One region of the Mogibacterium sp. CM50 genome, then DNA from elsewhere that is predicted to be linked to it. Evidence: predicted binding sites of a transcription regulator. Region 1 holds the regulator's gene; each other region holds the start of a gene.
What was found. The regulator HrcA, encoded in region 1, represses chaperone genes, less so after heat shock. The targets are predictions, from matches to a motif close to TTAGCACTCNNNNNNNNNGAGTGCTAA.
Positions count from the first base shown of each region.

Region 2: clpB (ATP-dependent chaperone ClpB) is a predicted target of HrcA. The motif match lies at 1,698-1,724, and genes of this name have one in related genera.
Region 3: HMPREF1152_RS02985 (co-chaperone GroES) is a predicted target of HrcA. The motif match lies at 3,256-3,282, and genes of this name have one in related genera.

Region 1 is NZ_ALNL01000039.1:18,981-26,455, forward strand. Features, by position in the region: gene HMPREF1152_RS09595 (ABC transporter substrate-binding protein) at 1-376, shown strand, start outside; gene HMPREF1152_RS05740 (LysR family transcriptional regulator) at 394-1,284, shown strand; gene HMPREF1152_RS05745 (LVIVD repeat-containing protein) at 1,438-2,787, shown strand; gene hrcA (heat-inducible transcriptional repressor HrcA) at 3,075-4,124, shown strand; gene grpE (nucleotide exchange factor GrpE) at 4,117-4,827, shown strand; gene dnaK (molecular chaperone DnaK) at 4,911-6,773, shown strand; gene dnaJ (molecular chaperone DnaJ) at 6,859-7,475, shown strand, end outside.
Region 2 is NZ_ALNL01000044.1:182,579-190,053, reverse strand. Features, by position in the region: gene miaB (tRNA (N6-isopentenyl adenosine(37)-C2)-methylthiotransferase MiaB) at 1-882, shown strand, start outside; gene HMPREF1152_RS08285 (site-2 protease family protein) at 930-1,667, shown strand; gene clpB (ATP-dependent chaperone ClpB) at 1,783-4,308, shown strand; gene HMPREF1152_RS08275 (serine aminopeptidase domain-containing protein) at 4,555-5,484, shown strand; gene HMPREF1152_RS08270 (GntR family transcriptional regulator) at 5,488-6,147, opposite strand; gene nth (endonuclease III) at 6,280-6,936, shown strand; gene trmL (tRNA (uridine(34)/cytosine(34)/5-carboxymethylaminomethyluridine(34)-2'-O)-methyltransferase TrmL) at 7,121-7,475, shown strand, end outside.
Region 3 is NZ_ALNL01000019.1:78,937-86,411, forward strand. Features, by position in the region: gene HMPREF1152_RS02965 (nitroreductase family protein) at 1-611, shown strand, start outside; gene tsaA (tRNA (N6-threonylcarbamoyladenosine(37)-N6)-methyltransferase TrmO) at 641-1,456, shown strand; gene HMPREF1152_RS02975 (Rid family detoxifying hydrolase) at 1,556-1,930, shown strand; gene HMPREF1152_RS02980 (DNA-3-methyladenine glycosylase family protein) at 2,334-3,182, shown strand; gene HMPREF1152_RS02985 (co-chaperone GroES) at 3,314-3,586, shown strand; gene groL (chaperonin GroEL) at 3,726-5,354, shown strand; gene HMPREF1152_RS02995 (Crp/Fnr family transcriptional regulator) at 5,368-6,078, shown strand; gene hcp (hydroxylamine reductase) at 6,571-7,475, shown strand, end outside.

The sequences.
Region 1 (7,475 bases):
AGTAGTGTGGAACGGCGAGTATCAGTATACGCACGACCTCAACAAGGACGTGGAGTTCGTAGTCCCCAAGGAAGGGGCAGAGTTCTTTATCGATTCGTGGATCATTCCTAAGACTTCCAAGAACAAGAAGAATGCCGAGAAATTCATCAACTACATGTGCAGAGCCAGCGTAGCGAAGAGAAACTTTGACTATCTATATTACACCATGCCTAACGCGGCAGCAATCAGGAAGATTCCTTCAAAATACGTGTCGAATCCTGCCATGTTCCCAACCCGGGACAGTATTGACAGATGTACGCTTCTGACCAAGCTTGACCCGGAAACGACCAAGCTATATAGTGACAGCTGGAAGGAAGTTAAATCGAGCAAGAACTAGGTGCCACGGAGGCGGTTATGAACGATAGACAGATTAAGGCTTTTCTTGAAGCAGCCAGGCTTCTCAATTTTACCAAGGCGGCGGAAAAGCTATATGTTCCTCAATCTCAGGTATCCAGAGCGATTGCAGCGCTTGAGAAGGAGCTGGGGACGGTGTTGTTTGAAAGGGAGAACTCCAGAAGCATAACACTGTCGCCTGCCGGGGAGAAATACTTCAGCCTGTTCAGCAGATTTGAGACGGAACTCGGCAGGACAAGGGAGTCGCTGCGCGAAGAAACTCATGAGCTGAGGCTGGGATACAATATAGGCTGGAATATTTCAGGCTTCCTGCCGGAGGTTGTTACGCGCTGCAGGCGGATCTACGATGATTTTTCGGTCAGGATAGAGTGCCTCAGCTTCGATAACCTGATGCAGAAATTGCAGTCAGGACAGCTGGATGCTGTTATCTCGCTGGAGGATTATATGAAGGCAACTTCCGACGTAGAGTACGAGGTGGTGACTGATGTAAATCGCACTATCGTTTATTCCGAGAGACTTTTCGGCGTCTTGGTAGACAGCCCCGAGGAGATGAAGGGTGTGACCATGTTCGTCGCAGAGGATTCGAGGCTGCGCGAGATTATATCATCAATCGGATTCAATCTGCGACCGTTCAACTTTATCCCCGACATAGAGGTGGTTCCCAACATCGAGACTATGTTTGCCAATGTCCAGAACGGCAGAGGCGTTATATTGGCTGACGATTGGGTGGATATATCCGGTGGCCCGGACATACACTCTGTGAGCATCGATGCCCGTTCAAATATCGCAATTGCGTGGCACGAGGGAGAACCGCCTAGAGAGGTGAAGCTGTTTGCGGATGAGCTTAGAAAGTATTTCGCAGACGATACGTTGCCGGCAGTCGAGAAATAACAAAATTAGAAACAAAAATGGACATCCATGCAGAAACTGCATGAATGTCCATTCGTTTTTGGCAGGTTCTAATATAGTCCAATTGATGATATCGTATAGATACATCAATTGAAAGCATATGAGGCTTATATATAACATTAACAGGGGGGTAAAATGTCTAGAAGAGAACAGATGCTGTTCAAGAACACGGAGTTCATAGGATACTCTGATTTGAACAAAAAACCGGGCTTCCAGATGGGAATGCACCGTACTAAGGATGGCAGATATTATTTGTATACTGCATGCTTCCGTGATAACGGATTTAATATCGTCGATGTGACAGATCCGGCAAATCCGACAGCTAAGTGGGTAGAGGGCGACTGGATTGGTGAGGTTCACGATGGGCAGAGCCTTGCCAAGCTGCAGGTGGCAGACGGCAAGCTTCTCGCTTGCTATGGCGGCACGATGAGGGTGCTGCACGGTACTCACGATCAACCGTTCTGGGGCGGATTTAAGCTCTATGATATCGAGAGCGATCCACTTAACCCTAAGTTCCTCGGACAGTTCGAGTGTGAGGATGGTCCGGGAGTGCACAGAAGCTTCTATAACGGCGGCGACTACGCTTATATCATGGGCAGCAAGCGCAACTACACGGGATACATTCTGAGAATCGTTGATATTTCAGATCCGACTAACCCAACTGAGGTTGGCAGCTGGTGGGCTGATGGCCAGTATTTGGGCAACAAGAAGGCTTCCGATATTCCGGAGGTTGGTACAGAGCCGTTCATGAAGCTGCCTAACGGCCACGCAATCACAGTTAAGGACGACGTAGTATATGCAGCATTCCCTAACGTTGGATTCTGCATGATTGACGTACACGACAAGACCAGACCCAGACTTCTGGGCAATGTGCCTCTCAACCCGCCATTTGGTAACGGTCAGGCAGGCGCAGCTGTTCACACAGCAATGCCCTTAGGTGATAAGCCCTTTGCTGTAGTAACTACGGAGGGTGAGAGAACATGGTACTTTGACAACAACAGAGAAGAAGGCATGTTCCACAAGATCACCAGCCAGCCAATGAACATCATCGGTATGGTTGAGACTTCCGATAAGGAGAATCCGGCACTTATCTCGGTATTCCCTTATCCGGAGGTACCGGCGGAGTACAGGAAGTGCCACGGTGAGAACTTCAACATCATCGATGGCCAGAGAGTGGTGTTCGGTCCACACAACATGTTCGACCTATTCGGGCAGGACTGCCTGGAGCAGAGAGACGACAGAGTCTACAACTGTCACTTCCAGGCCGGACTTCGCATCTACGATGTGTCGGATCCGTTCATACCTAAGGAAATCGCTTACTTCATGCCACCGGATCCGGAAGGCACATGGTTCGATATCGAGGACGGGACCCTGTTCCCGGGACCACACGTTGGTCATGCTGAGGACTGTGTAGTAGATGACAGAGGCTATATCTATGTCGATACTTATCAGGACGGACTTTACATCGTTCGTTGCACAGTTTAATTATGAACAGCTTGGAAACGCACACATAGCACATAAATAATTAGCTTGCTAAAAAATGGCATCACCCGTACAATTACCGGATGGTGCCATTTTGCGTATTAACCGCGGACTCTTCGACTACGTACAATTTCTAGTTTAGAGGAAGGCCCTTGAATCGCTTCACGAAAAAAACATATTACACTCATGTTTTGATGTTGACACCGGGGGAGGTCGATAGTACACTATGTGTAGTGATTAGCACTCCGGATTGATGAGTGCTAACAAAATTCAGGTAAGGAGGAAATACAATGGAAATAGGTGAGAGAAAGCTTCAGATCCTCCAGGCAATTATCACAGACTACGTTAAGAACGCAGAGCCGGTCGGTTCTCGTTCGCTTGCTAAGAGATATGGATTAGGTGTCAGCCCGGCGACTATCAGAAATGAAATGGCTGACCTTGAAGAGCTCGGATATCTGACACACCCGCATACCTCGGCAGGGCGTGTGCCTTCTGATAAGGCATATAGACTATATGTAAATAGCCTTATGAGCAAGCACGATCTCTCGCCGGAGGAAAAGCAGATAATCAACGAGCGCATGCAAGTTAGCGTCGCAGAGTTCAACCAGACGTTACAGCACGCAGCAGAGCTGCTTTCAGATATAACGAAGCTTGCATCATTTGCGATGACGCCTTCGGCTAATTACGACACGCTCAAGTTCATCAGACTCGTGCCGGTTGATGAATACACAATCGTGTTGATGATTGTATCTGATGCCGGCAATGTCACGAACACCACACTCAAGGTGGATGTGTCATATACGCCGGAGTCGCTGGAGATACTCAGCAAATCGATGACATATAACTATAAGGGCAACACCATAGATGAGGCTCTCAAGAAATCAATCATTGCAGATTTCAATTCTGATCTCGAGGCTATGAGCCCTTTGGCAAACACGGTTATGCCAAACTTCATGAAGACGCTCGAAGATATGCTCAACGTCAATCTGTACATGGAGGGATTGACCAACATATTTAACATTCCCGAGTACAGCAGCATCGATAAGGCCAAGGCATTCATCGAGCTTGTCAGCAGGAAGGATGAATTTGCAAGAGATATGCTCGAGCGTGAGGATGGTGTAATCGTAACCATCGGTGATGAAAATATCGATTCATCGATGAAGGATTGCTCGCTGGTCACCGCGACATATCACGTGGATGGCAAGCTGATAGGCAAGATTGGAGTAATCGGACCAACCAGGATGAACTATAGCGAGGTTACTTCAATAATGGAATACCTTACGGAGAACCTCAGCAAATCGTTCTTGCTAAACGATGGAAAGGAACACAAGAATGACTGAAGAGAACAAGAAGGATAATATTAATGAGGCTGGTGATAAGACAGCTGATAAGCAGGTAGAAGCTGCGGAGAGCCGGAAAGAGAATTCTTCGAATGCTCAGCGAACAGGCTCAGATGCGAAGCCGGCAGATGCAGAAGTCAAGACCGAAGCCGAGGTAGATGGCAAGACAGAGCCTCTGGATGCTGACAAAGCTGATAACGAAGCGAAGGATGTGCCTGACAGCGAAGCCGAGGGCGATGGTACGTCTGATCAGACTCAGAGGTCGGAGAATGAAACCGATAAGCCTGAAGAGGATGGCGATTCCAGGTATCTGAGGCTTATGGCAGAGTTCCGGAACTACAAGAAGCGTGTCGCCAAGGAAAAGGCGGATATCCACGCGTATGCAAATGAAAAGCTCGTCGTTGAACTGCTGGGCGTGCTCGACAACTTCGAGAGAGCGTTGGCGAGTGATCCTGCGGCGGATGCAGAGGGATACGCTCAAGGCATGAGGCTTATTTTCGATCAGTTGCTAAGCGCTCTGAGCGAAGCGGGGCTCGAGGAGCTGCGAGCGCTCGGTGAGGAATTTGACCCTAAGATTCACAATGCGGTTATGACGGCCGACGATGAGGAATACGACAGCAACAAGGTGTGCAATGTGCTGCAGAAGGGCTATAGTCTTAACGGCAAGGTCATCAGACCGACAATGGTAACTGTTGCGAAATAGTGACAAAATCGCGGGGAACCGCGTTTGTATATAAATAATTTAGTAAATAATGGATTTCGGATACGAAAGGAAGGAAATAAACAATGAGTAAGGTTATTGGAATTGATTTGGGAACTACGAACAGCTGCGTGTCTGTTCTGGAAGGCGGAGAACCTGTTGTAATCGCTAATGCAGAGGGTGCAAGAACTACACCGTCCGTCGTAGCATTCACTAAGAATGGTGAGAGACTTGTCGGAGAGACGGCTAAGAGACAGGCAATCACAAACCCGGATAGAACGATTGCTTCTATCAAGAGACACATGGGAGAGAGCTATACTGTAGAGATTGATGGAAAGAGCTATACTCCACAGGACATCTCTGCTATGATTCTCGGTAAGCTCAAGTCTGACGCTGAGGCATATCTGGGGGAAAAGGTTTCAGAGGCTGTCATCACGGTTCCGGCATATTTCTCAGATGCTCAGAAGCAGGCTACTAAGGATGCCGGTAAGATTGCCGGTCTGGACGTTAAGAGAATTATCAACGAGCCAACTGCTGCATCGCTTGCTTATGGACTGGATAAGGCGGATGGAGCACAGAAGATTCTTGTCTACGACCTTGGCGGCGGTACATTCGATGTGTCTGTGCTAGAGCTTGGGGATGGAGTATTTGAGGTGCTTGCTACAAACGGTGATACACACCTTGGCGGTGATGATTTTGATAATGCCGTTCTGGACTTCCTGGCAGATTCGTTCAAGTCTGAGCACGGAGTTGACCTCAGAAAGGACAACATGGCTCTGCAGAGACTTAAGGAAGCTGCGGAGAAGGCCAAGAAGGAGCTGTCAAGTGCACAGAGCACTAAGATCAATCTGCCATTTATCACTGTAACTGATGAGGGTCCGCTCCATATGGACATGGATCTTACAAGAGCCAGATTTGATCAGCTCACAAGCGGACTGGTTGAGAGAAGTATCGAGCCTATGAAAAAGGCTATGGCAGATGCGGGTGTTACAAATTCAGACATCGCTAAGGTCATCCTAGTCGGCGGTTCGACACGTATTCCTGCAGTTCAGGCAGCTGTTCAGAAGGTAACAGGTAAGGAGCCGTTCAAGGGTATCAACCCGGATGAGTGCGTAGCAATCGGAGCTTCTATCCAGGCAGGCGTACTCACAGGTGAAGTCAATGACGTTCTGCTGCTTGATGTTACTCCACTGTCGCTGTCTATCGAGACGCTCGGTGGTGTTGCAACTAAGCTAATCGAGAGAAATACAACTATTCCAACCAAGAAGAGTCAGATATTCTCAACAGCAGCAGACAATCAGACAGCGGTGGATGTGCACGTAATGCAGGGAGAGAGAGAGATGGCAGCCGACAATATCACACTTGGTAGATTCCAGCTCACGGGCATTGCTCCTGCTCCTCGCGGAATCCCACAGATCGAGGTTACATTTGACATCGATGCTAACGGTATCGTCAATGTAAGCGCTAAGGATCTTGGTACGGGTAAGGAGCAGCAGATTACAATTACATCCTCAACAAAGCTTTCTGAGGACGAGATTAACGCTAAGATCAAGGAAGCTGAGCAATATGCCGAGGAGGATAAGAAGAGAAAGGAAGAGGTCGAGGTTAAGAACCAAGCTGAAGGAATTCTCTTCGAGACTGAAAAGCAGATGAACGAGCTCGGTGACAAGGTAACTGCTGACGAGAAGTCTAAGGTTGACGCAGCTAGAGAGGATCTCAAGAAGGCTGTAGAGGCTAACGACGTTGAAGACATTAAGGCTAAGAGCGAAGCGCTGACACAGGCGTTCTATCCGATTTCAAGCAGAATTTATCAGGAAGCACAAGCTCAGACAGGTGCTGCCGGTGATGGCGCAGATGCAGGTGCACAGGCTCAGTCAGGAGCACAGAGTGCAGGTCCTGGCGGAAACACTGTAGACGCTGATTATGAGGTTGTAGACGAAGATAAGTAGTGTCTGAATACTAACAGATGGTTACTGCCGGCACAGCGTGCCGGCAGTTCACTGATTATATAAATTATCGTTGGAAGGAAATGATATGGCTGATAAGAGAGATTATTACGAGGTGCTGGGCATCCGGAAAGGAGCTTCCGAAGCCGAGATAAAGAAGGCTTATCGCAAGATGGCTATGAAATACCATCCGGATAAGAATCCCGGCGACAAGGAAGCCGAAGAAAAATTCAAGGAAGCCAATGAGGCCTATGCTGTATTGTCGGATCCTGATAAGAAGAGCAAATATGATAGATTCGGTCATGCCGGAGTAGATCCTAATGCCGGCTTTGAAGGTGGCGGAGCCGGTTTTGGCGGTTTCGGCGGCTTTGAAGATATCTTCGATATGTTTGGCGGCGGCTTTGGTGGCTTCGGAGGACGCAGTGCAAGGCGAAACGGTCCTCGCAAGGGCAGTGACCTGCAGAAATCGATTACGATCGAATTTACTGAGGCGATATTTGGCTGTCGTAAGGAAATTAGACTCACTAAGGACGTTAAGTGCAAGAAGTGTAACGGAGAGGGAACGGCTCCGGGTACGGGCAAGCACACATGTGAGAAGTGCGGTGGAACCGGCCAGGTGTCACATGTATCGCAGACTCCGTTTGGAACATTCCAGAATGTGACGACTTGTGATGCGTGCGGTGGAACCGGTCAGGTTATCGATAC
Region 2 (7,475 bases), on a different contig from region 1:
GTTTATGAGCATAAGGCGCTTGTAAATATCACTTACGGCTGCAATAACTTCTGCACCTACTGCATTGTTCCATACACTCGCGGCAGAGAAAAGAGCAGGTCGCTTGCAGATGTTGTCGATGAAGTTAAAAAGCTGGCTTCTGACGGTGTGTTGGAGGTTATGCTGTTGGGACAGAATGTAAATTCCTTTAAGGACGGCGAAGGCAATGATTTCCCAACACTCGTCAGATATATTAACGAGATTGAAGGAATTGAGAGGATCAGATTTATGACATCCAATCCCAAGGATCTTTCAGACGATCTGATAGATTGCTTCCGCACTTGTAACAAGCTGTGTAAGCACATCCATTTACCTGTTCAGTCGGGCAGCAGCACTGTACTGAAGCGCATGAATCGCAGATACGACAGAGATAGGTATATCGAAATTATTGACAAGCTAAAAGCTGCATGCCCGGATATTGCAATCACCACAGACATCATAGTCGGCTTTCCGGGGGAGACAGAAGATGAATTTGCGGAGACATTGTCGCTAGTCGAGTATGTCGGATACGACTCAGCATTTACATTTATATACTCGCCTCGTGAGGGCACTCCTGCGGCTGGTTACACAGATCAGATACCTTACGATATCAAGCACGAGCGTTTTGAACGCCTAAACGAGGTGGTTAACGAATGTTCTCTGCGCAACAATTCGATGCTTACTGATCAAACTGTAAGGGTGCTCGTGGACGGAGCGAGTCGTAAGGACGAAAACGCATATTCGGGAAGAACTGATGGCTTCAAGCTGGTTAATATCTCGTCCGGAAGGGATATCACAGGTCAGCTTGTCGATGTCAGGATTACAGACTGCAAGACGTTCAGCATAGATGGAATTCTGGCCTAGCTATTTATTTGCCACTTAAGAATAATAATACAAAAAGGAATATTTATATGAGAGATAAACTTAGCAGCTTATTGCGGTCAGGACCGGGTATTATATTAATCCTGCTTCTGATTACTAACTTTTTAAATGGCGGACTTAAAGATCCCAAGACGTATTTCTTCAATATGCTGTTGACGCTGCCGGGCATAGTGGTGGGGCTTTCGTTCCACGAATTTGCCCATGCGTTTGCTTCAAATGCATTTGGAGACCCGACACCCAAGGCACAAGGCAGATTGACAATTAATCCGGCAAAGCACATTGATCCGTTTGGTTTCTTTGCGCTTATCTTTTGCGGATTCGGCTGGGGTGTTCCAGTACAAATAGATAATCGTTATTATAAGAGGCCTCGTTTAGACGAGTTTATCGTATCCGTCGCGGGTGTAACGATGAATCTGATAATAGCGATAGTATTCGCCTTCATATCCAGATTTGCGATTAACCTTTGGGGCAGAGATGTTATATTGACAGATTCTGTACAGGGGTTAGCTGTCAAGATTCTGCTGTACGTCGTTATGATCAATATAACACTGATGATATTTAATCTCATCCCCGTTCCGCCGCTGGACGGGTTCGGTTTAGTTACGGAGCTGTTTAATCTGCGCAAGACCGGCTGGTACTACACAGTGTATCAGTATGGCGGATTGGTTTTATTGTTGTTGCTGTTATTCGGGGTAGTCAGCAGGATACTGTATCCACTGACCAGTTCGGTTTATTCAACGCTGCTTACAGGGATTATATTAGCATAGAAGTTCTTCACAATTTCATCACGATAATTATTAGCACTCGTCACAGACGAGTGCTAAATTTATCTTGTAAGCAAGTGAGACTTGGATCATGAAATATTAAATGAGGAGGAAGGCAATGAATATTGAAAAATATACGCAGAAAATGCAGGGTGCCATTCTCGATTCACAAAATTTAGCAACTTCTTACGGGCATCAGCAGTTAGAGATAGCACATGTACATTACGCAATAATAAGCGACAGCGACGGATTGATTCCTAAGCTTCTTGAAGCTATGAACGTAGATGTGAGAGCGCTAAAGGCTGATTTAGAGAAAAATCTTGAGAAGATGCCAAAGGTTAGTGGCGGTAATGGGCAGGTATACATGAGTCCTGAACTCAACAGCGTCCTTATAAAAGCTGAAAAAATCGCCGGAGATTTTAAGGATGATTATGTCAGTGTTGAGCACCTGTATCTGGCAATTATTGATTCCAAAAACTCCGAAGTTAACGGAATCCTGACAAAGTACGGTATCAACAAGGATGATTTTATGAGAGCTCTAACGATGGTTCGAGGTAACCAGAGAGTGACTAATCAGAATCCGGAAGACACCTATGATGCTCTTAATAAGTATGGCATCGATCTTGTTGATGCAGCTAGGAAGGGGAAGCTGGATCCGGTTATTGGCAGGGATGTGGAAATAAGGCGAGCTATCGAGATTCTATCGAGGAGAACCAAGAATAACCCGGTTTTAATTGGACAACCTGGAGTCGGCAAGACTGCCGTAGTAGAGGGATTGGCGCAGAGAATAGTCAATGGTGACGTACCGGATGGCCTGAGGGGTAAGACGATATTCTCGCTCGATATGGGTTCGTTGATTGCGGGAGCTAAGTACCGCGGAGAATTCGAAGAGCGACTCAAGGCTGTTTTAAATGAGATAGATAAATCTGACGGGAACATTATCCTGTTCATAGATGAGATTCATAATATCGTTGGTGCAGGTCGCACAGAGGGATCTATGGATGCGGGAAATCTGCTTAAGCCAAAGCTGGCAAGAGGAGAGCTGCACTGCATCGGAGCGACTACACTTGATGAATATAGGAAATATATAGAAACTGACGCAGCTCTTGAGAGACGATTCCAAAAGGTAATGGTAGACGAACCTACTGTTGAGGACACGATTTCTATACTTAGGGGACTGAAGGAGAAATTTGAGATTCATCACGGTGTCAGAATCACGGACAATGCTCTTATCGCTTGTGCGACACTTTCAAACAGGTATATAAGCGACCGATATTTGCCGGACAAGGCGATAGATTTGATGGATGAAGCAGCTGCCAGAATAAGAACCGAGATTGACAGCATGCCGTCAGATCTCGATCAGATATCACGTAAAATCATGCAGCTTGAAATAGAACAGCAAGCGTTATCCAAGGAGGACGATAAGGCGAGCAAGGTAAGGCTGGAAGCAATAAGCGAAGAGCTCGCTAATCTAAAGAGTGAAAATGACGAGCTGACCGCTAAATGGTCTAACGAGAAAAAGAATATTCAGGAACTCAAGAACAAGAAGCTTGAATTAGAGGAGATTCGTCATCAGATAGAAACAGCTGAGAGAGAGTATGATCTTGAGAAGCTCGCAAAGCTTAGATACGGTGATTTGCCCAGACTCGAGAAGGAGATAGAGGGACTCAAGGAGAAGACTGAGCAATCAAGCGAAAATAGACTGCTGCGCGAGGAAGTGGGAGAAGAAGAAATTCAGTCGGTAATTTCCGAATGGACAGGAATTCCCATCAGTAAACTGGCTGAATCAGAACGCGAAAAACTGCTCCATTTAGGCGATATTCTGCATAAGCGGGTAATCGGACAGGATGCAGGTGTTAAGGCCGTATCTGAAGCGATATTGCGCGCAAGGGCCGGTCTTAAGAATGAGAATCGTCCGGTCGGTTCGTTTATATTCCTCGGACCTACCGGCGTGGGTAAGACTGAGCTGGCAAAGGCGCTTTCTGAAACTCTGTTCGACACAGAAAAAAATCTGATTAGAATCGATATGTCGGAGTATATGGAGAAACACACTGTGTCGAGACTTGTGGGCTCTCCTCCGGGATATGTCGGCTATGATGAGGGCGGACAGCTCACTGAAGCAGTCAGAAGGAAACCGTACAGCGTTATTCTGTTCGATGAAATTGAGAAGGCTCACCCTGATGTATTTAACATTTTACTGCAGCTCCTCGATGATGGAAGATTGACAGACAATCAGGGCAGAACAGTAGATTTTAAGAACACGATCATAATTATGACCTCTAACCTTCAGGAATCTCAGCTGAAGTCGTTCTTCAGACCGGAATTTCTCAACAGAATCGATGATATTATCGTATTCCAGTCGTTAAATTTGGAGGAGATTGAGAAAATCGTTGATTTGACAGTTGAGTCACTGGTCAAAAGGCTTAAGGATAGAGGCATTGAGCTTGAAATGTCACCTGAAGCCCGCAGCTATATAGCTAAGGAGTCATATGACGAGGAGTTTGGCGCCAGACCGGTTAAGCGTTACATACAGCGCAACCTGGAGAATCAAATCGCTGAGATGATAATAGGCAGCAAGGTAGTCGATGGTCAGACGATAGAAGTTGACGTCTCGGATAATGGGCTTATGTTTGATATTCGTTAGTTTGGAATCAAACCGTGCACTATTCAGCGTAGCTGCTGTATAGCAGACAGGTAAAGTTTTTAAAATGATAATTGCAGCATGGGACAGGTGTTTTTATTGCACCTGTCTCTTATGTTATACTTGATATGTTATCCGCGCATAATCGACCTTGCGCGATAGCTGCTATAATAATTTTTAATTAGTAATTACTAATTACCAAGCGTGCGTAGACCGCACACCTTCTATATTTATTCATAAGGGGGGCATATGTCGGAATACAGGGATTTATACAGGAGAGCGGCTAACGGTGAGGGCCAGGTTGTTTCTTTCAAATTCACCAACGTCCATCCGCGAGCGATAGTTCAGATAGTGCACGACATAAGCGAACATAGTCTTCGCTACAGAGAATTCGCTTCGGCGCTCAACGATGCGGGATTCTATGTATGTGGAAATGATTTAATCGGACATGGGATGAGCAAACAGGGACATCCGGGCTGCTTTGGCTTGCGCAAGAACTCCTATGAGGGACTGCTCGGCGACATCGACTCGCTGTTCCGGGAAGTCTCAAATGAAGTCGGCGAAGATATTCCAAGGATAATAATTGGAGCCGGATTTGGCGCAATGCTCAGTGAGCTCTATACAATAAGATATGGCAACATCGCCATGATTGTATCCATGGAAAATCTCGAGATCCCCGGCGGTATCAGCTTCATCAAGATGAACGCCAACAACCACATCATGAGAAAGGGATATAACTCATTCTCTGAAAGCGTTCACAACATGATGTACCAGACTGCCAAGCTCGGAGGCGGTGACGTTTACAGCGATTTTTATTGGGTTAGCAAGGTCAGAGAAGAAATTGATAAGTACATTCAGGATGACAATTGCGGGTGCATGCTTACCGCATCGGCATACAGGGAGATGATTCGAGTTATTGAGGAGCTGAGGAGCAAAAAAGGGATTGTCAGGCTTCCGGATATTCCAATCTATATGGTTGCCGGTGCTGAGGACCAACGTGGCGGCTGCGGAAATGCTGTGATGAAAATAGCTGCCATGTTAACCGAAAAGGGGCATAACGAGGTAGCGTATAAGCTTTACAAAGACTGTTATCACGATATACTGCACGATAGCTGCAAAGCGTGCGTGACAAAGGATATTATCGCTTGGATAGAGCAGAAGCTCAGCCGGATGGGATAGCACCTAGAAGAGGTGAGACATTCTGCGAAGCTTGCTTTGCTGCATATGATAGTCCATGGCATTTTTGCCTGCAGCAGGGTTCTTGGTTTCGAATGCCTCGAATATAGCCTTGTGTTCATCGAGAATAATTCTGAGGTAACCGTCGTTAAAAGTTTTTGCAGGTGCTGAATGCTTGAGATATGTCTGATATAACGACAACGTCTGGTACAGCATGCGATTCTTGGTACCTTTATAGATGATGTTGTGAAATGCGGAATTGAACTGCAGCACCTTTTCGACATCGGCCTTGAGAGTGTAGAATTCCATGAATTCGATATTCTCGCGCAGAGTATCAATTTCACTGTCGTCCATACGCTCGATTGCCCATTCGACAGCCTTGACTTCAAAGGTTCTGCGCAGGTCAAACAGATCAGATATATCGCGACTGCTAAGGCCGATTACGTATGCACCGCGGTTAGGGATGTTCTCGATTAGACCATCCGACTCCAGCTGTCTAAAGGCTTCACGAACCGGAGTCCTGCTGACATCGTACTGCTTGCAAACGGCCTGTTCCGTCAGCTTGGAGTTTGCCGGCAGCTTGCCGCTTAATATATCTTTTTGTATCTGTACAAAAAGCGTGTTGGATAGCGGCTGGTTGCTTTCGATTCCTGGGTTTGTCATCATTATTACTTACCTCCTGAGATTAGTACCGATATCGTACAAGTATACAATCTATGCATTTGTACTATCAGTATACAATTATAGTGAGAGCATACAAAAAGTCAATCAATCAATATATAGAATTAAATTAATTAAATGAAGAAGATTAAACCAATAAAATATTTTAAGAATTCAGATGAGATAAATGAAGTCCTCGACACACTGGAAGCTGAATATCCGGATGCAGGATGTGCGCTTCACCATGACTCTATATTCCATCTGCTTCTGGCTGTTGTTTTATCAGCTCAAACGACTGATGCCAGTGTGAATACAGTGACCCCTGAGCTGTTTAGTACATATCATGAACCTGCTGACCTGTCAGCTGCTGACATAAATGACGTAGAGGACATAATCAAAAAGCTGGGGTTATATAAGAATAAGGCGAAGAATCTTGTGGGCATCGGTAAACTTCTATGTTCCGAGTATGACGGTGTTGTACCACAGGATTTTACAGAGCTTCAAAAGCTCCCTGGCGTCGGCCGCAAGACTGCTAACGTAGTGCTTTCTGTCGGTTTTGGAGAGCAACATATTGCTGTCGACACGCACGTATTCCGAGTTACCAACAGGATTGGGCTGGTTGATGAGGATGATGTTTTAAAGACGGAACGATCTCTTATGGAGATTATTCCGAAACATCGCTGGTCGCATATGCACCATGTTTTTATATTCCACGGCAGGCGTTGTTGCACGGCTAGAAAACCAAAATGTGAAAGCTGCTGTATAGCGGATAAGTGTAAATATAATCAAAAATAATTTAATACTCTGTTTAATATTTATGAGACTACGTAAGGCTCCGAAAATTGCAACTTGAGCGTGTTGACGTCTCAATTACATAAATAGACATTGACGTCTCGATTTTATAAATGCATCATTGAAAATACAATGTTTAACTGATATTATATTTTTGTTGATGGATATTAGTTTAGAGGAGTTTATATTGTCATTCCATATTGTTTTAGTGGAGCCGGAGATACCGCAGAATACTGGCAATATTGCGAGAACCTGCGCTGCTACCAACACAACCCTTCATTTAGTGAAGCCGCTTGGCTTTAGTATAGATGAGAAATCTGTGAGAAGGGCAGGACTCGACTACTGGAGGTACGTCGATGTAGTTGTTCATGGTAGTCTTATGGCATTTCTAGGCGAATTCCCTAACGCCAGGATGTTTCTCTCGACTACTCATGGCGATCGCATCTATACGGATTTCAAGTATAAGGATGGCGATATGTTCTTATTTGGAAGAGAGACCGCCGGCCTTCCACAGAAGCTTATAAGTGAGAATCGGGATTCAG
Region 3 (7,475 bases), on a different contig from region 1:
TTGAGGATCTCAAGGTGATGATTCAGCAGTGTAACCGCGAGGGGAATTTGCATTTCCAGCTGATTCAGGACGAACCGAAGGCCTTTTCGAGCTTGCTTGCCAGATACGGTAAGTTCTCAAATGTTCGCAACTATATTGCTGTTGTGGGCCCAAAACGCCCGGACCTGGACGAGATGGCCGGATACTATGGCGAGAAGCTGGTGATTCGGTGCATACAGCATGGACTCAATACTTGCTGGGTCGGAGGAACTTATAAGAAGGTTAAGGAAGCTATCGTCGTCAGAGCCGATGAAAAGATCGTAGCGGTTATAGCAGTCGGTTACGGCAAGACCATGGGCTCTGATAGAAAGTCTAAGACTGCAGGCGAGGTGTTCGACGCGAAAGCGTCCAAGGTTGCCGGCTTTGAGGAGACACCTGATTGGTTCAAGGATGGAGTTGAGATGGCGCTGATGGCTCCAACTGCGTTTAACCGGCAGAGGTTCAGCTTCGCGCTGAGTGGTGACAGGATCAAGGTCAAGTCAGGCATGGGTCCGATGAGCAAGGTTGATCTCGGTATTGTAAAATATCACTTTGAGATAGGGGCATCGCCAAAGGAATTTGTATGGGCTTAATAGTTTAAAATATGGACAGATTAGATTATATGAAATTATATGAAATTCGCCCGGTTGCGCACATGCGCTCCGCTTTTCGGCAGAAGTACGGTATACCGCGGCAGCCCCGGATGGTTGACGGGCTGCGGTCGGAGATAGTCTTTGACCATGAATTTAATATTCCTGAAGCTGTGAGAGGGCTCGATAAGTTCTCTCATATTTGGTTGATATGGGGCTTTTCGGAAAACCGGCTCAATATGAGAGAGCCACATCCGGCATGGCGACCAACTGTCAGGCCTCCACGGCTGGGTGGTTCGGTTCGCATGGGCGTATTTGCTACCAGATCTCCATACAGACCGAACTCTCTTGGAATGTCAGCAGTTAAGCTGGTGGAAGTGAGATATGAGGATGGGCAGGTGAGCCTGATAGTAGAAGGTGCGGATCTCCTCGACGGTACGCCGATATACGATATCAAGCCGTATTTGCCGTACAGCGATGCGATTACCGAAGCGACAGAAGGCTTTGTTGCCCGGCCCGAAGCGTCCGGAAAAACGGAAGAATGCGGAGAAACCGGAAAGTGCGGAAAAACTGAAGAGCATGGAGATCCCGAGAGAGCCGGAGAAAAAGATGATATCCCGGGAGCTCAAATGACGTGCGTGGAGGTCGAATTCCCGGATCACCTCCTAGCCAAGGTGGAGGAGCAGTATAGAAAACCGATTATCGGCATACTGCAGCTGGATCCTCGCGATGCATATGACAGAGATTCGGATAAGCCTTCGAGGCTGGCTTTTGGAAATGTGGATATAGAGTTCATATCGCGTGAAGGCAAGCTGATAGTGACAGCAGTCAGAGAGCTGGCAGAGTAAGAAGGCTTGAGCATTATTTGAACTCGTCCGGTTAGAGTGATACAATCAAGACATAATAGTTTAGATGAAAGATATGTGAGGTAATTAGGAGGTAACCAGATGTTCGAATATACCGATACCAAGAACGCTCCTGCGGCTCTCGGTCCTTATTCTCAGGCAGTCCTGGCAGGAAACATACTATATGCTTCCGGCGCAATTGGAATCGATCCTGCAACAGGGAAGTTTGTAGGTGATGACATTCAGACACAGGCGGAGCAGGCCTGCAAGAACGTAGGAGAGATTCTCAAGGCTAACGGTATGACCTACGACAACGTTGTCAAGACAACCTGCTACATTTTGGATATGAGCGATTTCAAGGTGTTCAATGAAGTATATGCTGAATATTTCACTTCGAAGCCGGCTAGATCGTGCGTTGCAATCACTGCACTTCCTGCAGGTGCACTCTGCGAAGTTGAGATAACGGCTGTAAGGTAGTCTTTGAGAAAATCAATAGTATTTATGCACTGATGGCGAATAAACAGCGATGAATTTCGCCGCATTTATCATTTATAATAGTGGTAACATATGAGACCAGCGGTATGAAGCGTACTGCTGGTTTTACATTGATAGCTCTTATGGTTTATATTAATAGCGCCTATCTGTTATATGGAGGATTTCATGTATAATAGCGAATATACAGATACAGATAGCACGAAGAAATTTGCTGAATGAATATTTGCGAATAACATTGATTTACCTATGTGAAAAGGGCGCATTGGGATGCCGTGAGGCAAGGCATGCTTATTGTATTTGACGCAGGGATGAAGGATGGACAATATTAAGAACGCTGGGAGATCATAATTAGATGAATCAGGAGAATTTGGCGCAGGAATGAAGAATGGACAACATTAGGACTATTAGATTTGACAATTTACACGATATAGAGCTAGCCCACATATTTGAGTGCGGGCAATGCTTCCGATGGAACGAATGCGGAGACGGCTCGTATATAGGAGTAGCCGGCGGCAATGCAGCACATGTCGTGCTGAAACACAAAGATGATGCGAGCACACTTGTAGTTGAGTGCACAGGTGGCAGTGAGGAATACTGGTGCAGCTATTTTGACCTGGACACCGGATATGGAGATATGAAGAGAGCGTTGCTTGCGAGTGACTCAAAGCTCGATGAGGCGATAGACACGTGCTATGGCATAAGGATTCTCAATCAGGATTATTGGGAGGTCTTGATATCGTTCATCGTATCTCAGAACAATAACATCCCGCGTATCAAGAAGTGCATTGAGTCGCTGGCGAGGAGCTACGGTACTGAGATTGGAGAATTTATGGGAGAGGTAAGGTATGCTTTTCCGACTCCTGAGCAGCTGGCTGAAGCAACTCTCGAGGAGCTTGCGGCACTCAAGCTGGGGTATAGGAATACATATCTGGCAGCGGCCCCGGAGCATTATAAGGAGCAGGGTGTGCCAACAGGCTCGGCAGAAGAGAAGCACAAGGCGTTGCTATCGTATTTAGGCGTGGGACCTAAGGTTGCAAACTGCATATTGCTCTTCGGACTCAGGGATTTTACAGCCTTTCCTATAGATGTCTGGATGAAGAAGATAATGGCAGAGCTTTACGGGTTTGACATCAAAGATGTTAAGGGAATGCAGAAGTTTGCCGACGAGCATTTTGGTGAACTTGGCGGAATAGCACAGCAATATCTGTTTTATTTTTATAGAAGTATGCAGTGAAGATATCTTCACATTTAATTCATAGTGCCGTGTTGACAACATCATGGGTGCTGAGTAAAATTAGTTATAGAGATTAGCACTCGCATATTTTGAGTGCTAACAATTAAACGATTGGGAGGTTTCAAATGAGTATAGGAATAAAGCCATTAGGCGCAAGAGTTGTAATTAAGCGCAGCGAAGCATTGGAAAAGACTGAGGGCGGGCTTATCCTGTCGGCAAGCGCCAAGGAAAAGCCGCAGGAGGCTGAGGTTCTGGCCGTTGGTCCCGGAACGGAAGACGAAAAGATGGAAGTCAAGGTTGGAGATAAGGTAATCTTCTCCAAGTATGGCGGCACAGAGCTGAAATACGCCGGCGAGGAGTACATCATAATGAGCCAGAAGGATATCCTCGCTGTAATCGAATAGCTACAGTCGAGAGCTCTATTTGGGTAGAACGATAGGCAATAACAATAAATAATAGAAATGTAGATTTCAACTCCGCATCTCATATATGTACACATAATCAGGTGCGGATGTACATGCAGTACAATAGGAGGTAACTAAGATGGCAAAGGATTTGCATTACGGAGAAGACTCGAGAAGAAAGCTCCTCGCAGGAGTTGATAAGCTGGCAGATACAGTTAAGATTACACTAGGACCTAAGGGCAGAAATGTCCTGATTGAGAGATCATATGGATCACCGTTGATCACCAACGACGGTGTTTCGATTGCCAAGGAAATCGAGCTTGAGGATCAGGTTGAGAACATGGGAGCTCAGCTTGTCAAGGAGGTTGCTACCAAGACTAATGATGTAGCGGGTGACGGAACTACTACAGCTACATTGCTCACACAGGCAATTGTTCGCGAGGGATTCAAGAATGTAACTGCCGGAGCTAACCCGATGATTCTCAAGAAGGGTATCAGCAGCGCGGTAGATGTTGCGGTTGAATACCTCAAGAGCAGCGCAGTCAAGGTTGATGATAAGGATAGCGTAGCTCAGGTTGCAGCTGTTTCCGCCGATGATAAGGAGATTGGTACACTTATCTCCGAGGCTATGGAGAAGGTCGGTAAGGACGGCGTTATCACTGTTGAGGAGTCGAGGTCGCTCGGAACTACTCTCGACGTTGTAGAGGGTATGCAGTTTGATAGAGGTTATCTGTCTCCTTATATGGCAGCTACATCAGAGAAGATGGAGGCTGTTCTCGATAACCCGTACATCCTGCTGACAGATAAGAAGATTAGCAACATTCAGGATTTGGTTCCGCTGCTGGAGGACATCATGAAGTCCGGCAAGAAGCTGCTCATCGTTGCTGACGATGTAGACGGTGAGGCTCTGGCAACACTTGTTGTTAACAAGCTGAGAGGAACGCTTGATGTAGTAGCTGTAAAGGCACCCGGATTCGGTGACAGAAGAAAGGCTATGATGGAGGATATTGCGATCCTCACAGGTGGTACGGTCATCAGCGAGGAGCTGGGATATGAGCTCAAGGAAGCTACAGTCGACATGCTCGGAAAAGCAGGTACAGTCAAGGTTAATAAGGACCATACTGTAATCGTAAACGGCGCCGGGGACAAGGCTGAGATCGATGAGAGAATTGAGAAGATCAAGGGTGAAATCGAAGAGACAACCTCTGATTTTGATAAAGAGAAGCTGCAGGAGAGACTTGCTAAGCTGGTAGGTGGAGTTGCAGTTATCAACGCCGGAGCAGCAACAGAGACTGAACTCAAGGAGAAGAAGCTCAGACTTGAGGATGCGCTCAATGCTACCAGAGCTGCCGTTGAGGAAGGAATTGTAGCCGGTGGCGGTACTTCACTGATCGGCGCAATTGATAAAGTTTCCGAGTATGCTGAGAGTCTTGAGGGCGACATGAGAACCGGTGCCAGAATCGTCATCAGAGCACTTGAGGAGCCGGTTAGACAGATTGCTGAAAACGCCGGATTTGAAGGCAGCGTAATCGTTGCCGAGGTTAAGGGCTCCAAGAAGGGTGTGGGCTTCAACGCTGCTACCGAGGAGTATGTAGACATGATTGAAGCGGGAATCGTGGATCCGGTTAAGGTTACCAGATCGGCGCTTCAGAACGCTTCCAGTGTAGCAGGAATGCTGCTCACAACAGAAGCAGGAATCACGGAGATTAAGGAAGATATTCCTGCTGCACCTGCTATGCCCGCAGGCGGCGGAATGGGCATGATGTAATAAGCGAGGCGAGATGTCAAGAAGGGTTTCGGCAAGGACTGACATGGATATAGCGCGGCGGCTGATGGTTAGCCCCCTGTTTAAGGGTATGTCCGTAGAGGATGTGGGTAAATGCTTTACCTGTAGCGACGCGCTTTGTGTCACCTACAGGAAAGGTGAGATGATTTTCACTGAAGAGGATGAGCCCAACAAGCTTCACATCCTGCTCGAGGGCGGGGTACGAGTCGGCTACGATTCGTTTGACGGCAACAGAAGAGTAATCGGGACATTCTCAAGTACGGGAGATATATTTGGAGACATTTTGCTGTTCCTAGGTAAGAAGGAATATGGGGTATTTGCACAGGCTACGTGCGAGACCAGGATAGTCGTGTTGCCGCGCGACTTCATGACAGGCACGTGTGTCAACGGCTGCGATTATCACAAGCAGCTGACAAGCAATTTGCTTATGATTTTTGCCGGGAATGCTTATGCGCTAAATATGAGACTGCGAATCCTGTCTTGTCCGACTCTTCGTCAGAAAATCGCCAAGATGCTGTCCATCTATAATGATAGGGATATGACCAAGCCGATCGATATGACACGTGAGGAGCTTGCCGAGTTCCTCGGTGTGACGAGGCCGTCGATTTCTCGTGAGTTGATGAAGATGCAGGATGATGGATTGGTTGAGATTAAGGGGCGCAAGATATTTGTACTTGATCCGGCCGAGATAGAAGCCCTCAACTGATATGCGGATATATTTTTCAAATTCGTACATGTGTATGAATTTGAGCAAAGCTCTCAACTGATATGTGACTATATCGCTTCAGCTATGGCTATACGGCGTTAGCCGTGCGTGTGCGAATTTCGAGCGCGCCGTCGATGCGCATCATTGGTGGAGCAACGCTTCAAATGCCGAGCGTAGGTGCGCCGGTGTTCTGACATAAAAACATTAGCACAAGGTGGAATTGTAACATAGGTTACAGATTCCACCTTTTTTAAGTGTTAGACTTACTCACAGGTTAAGGTTCAGCACGTACTTGGAAGAACACTCATCAACACCTTTTCTAAGTGTTAAACTCGTTCACAGGTTGAGGACTATGGAATATGACATAAAACTTAGCAGACCTAAGTAAGGATATTCAGGTTAGATTTGTTCCGGGTGAGGGACTGGAGAATGACCGGAGACGACGGCTGAGCGGAGGCGAGGTCGATATATAGTAGTTGAAAGGAGAAGCAGATGGAGAATAAGATGTTTTGTTTCCAGTGTCAGGAGACGGCAAAGGGTACAGGCTGTACGATGAGAGGAGTATGTGGCAAACTCCCGGAGACAGCCGCATTACAGGATTTGTTGGTATACGTAACTAAAGGTCTTTCTGCAGTTACTACACAGCTGAGAGCCGAAGGTAAGGAGGTAGGTGAACAGGTTAATCACCTGGTATCGCTCAATCTATTTACCACTATCACAAATGCAAATTTCGATGATGAGGCGATTACCGCTAAGATCGTTGAGACATTGACTTGCAAGGATCAGCTCCTCAAGCAGCTGGATGATACCGGCAAGCTTCCGGATGCAGCTAAATGGAACGGCTGCGTAGGTGAATTTGCAGCCAAGGCGGCAAGTTCCGAGGTCGGAGTTCTATCGACAGAGAACGAGGATATCAGATCTCTGAGAGAACTGATTACGTACGGACTTAAGGGTCTGTCAGCATACAGCAAGCATGCAAATGCACTTCTCAAGGACAATGCCGAGGTTGACGGATTTATGCAGAGAGCACTCGCTGCTACACTGGATGATTCGTTGACGGCAGACGAGCTCGTTGCACTCACACTTGAGACAGGAAAGTACGGTGTAGACGGAATGGCTCTGCTGGACGAGGCAAATACTTCCGCCTATGGCAACCCGGAGATTACAAAGGTTAACATCGGAGTTCGCAAGAACCCTGCAATCCTCATCTCCGGACACGACCTCAAGGACCTCGAGATGCTGTTAGAGCAGACAGAAGGAACAGGCGTAGATGTATACACTCATTCCGAGATGCTGGCAGGTCAGTATTACCCGGTATTCAAGAAGTATGAGCATTTCGCAGGAAACTACGGAAATGCCTGGTGGAAGCAGAAGGAAGAATTTGCAAGCTTCAACGG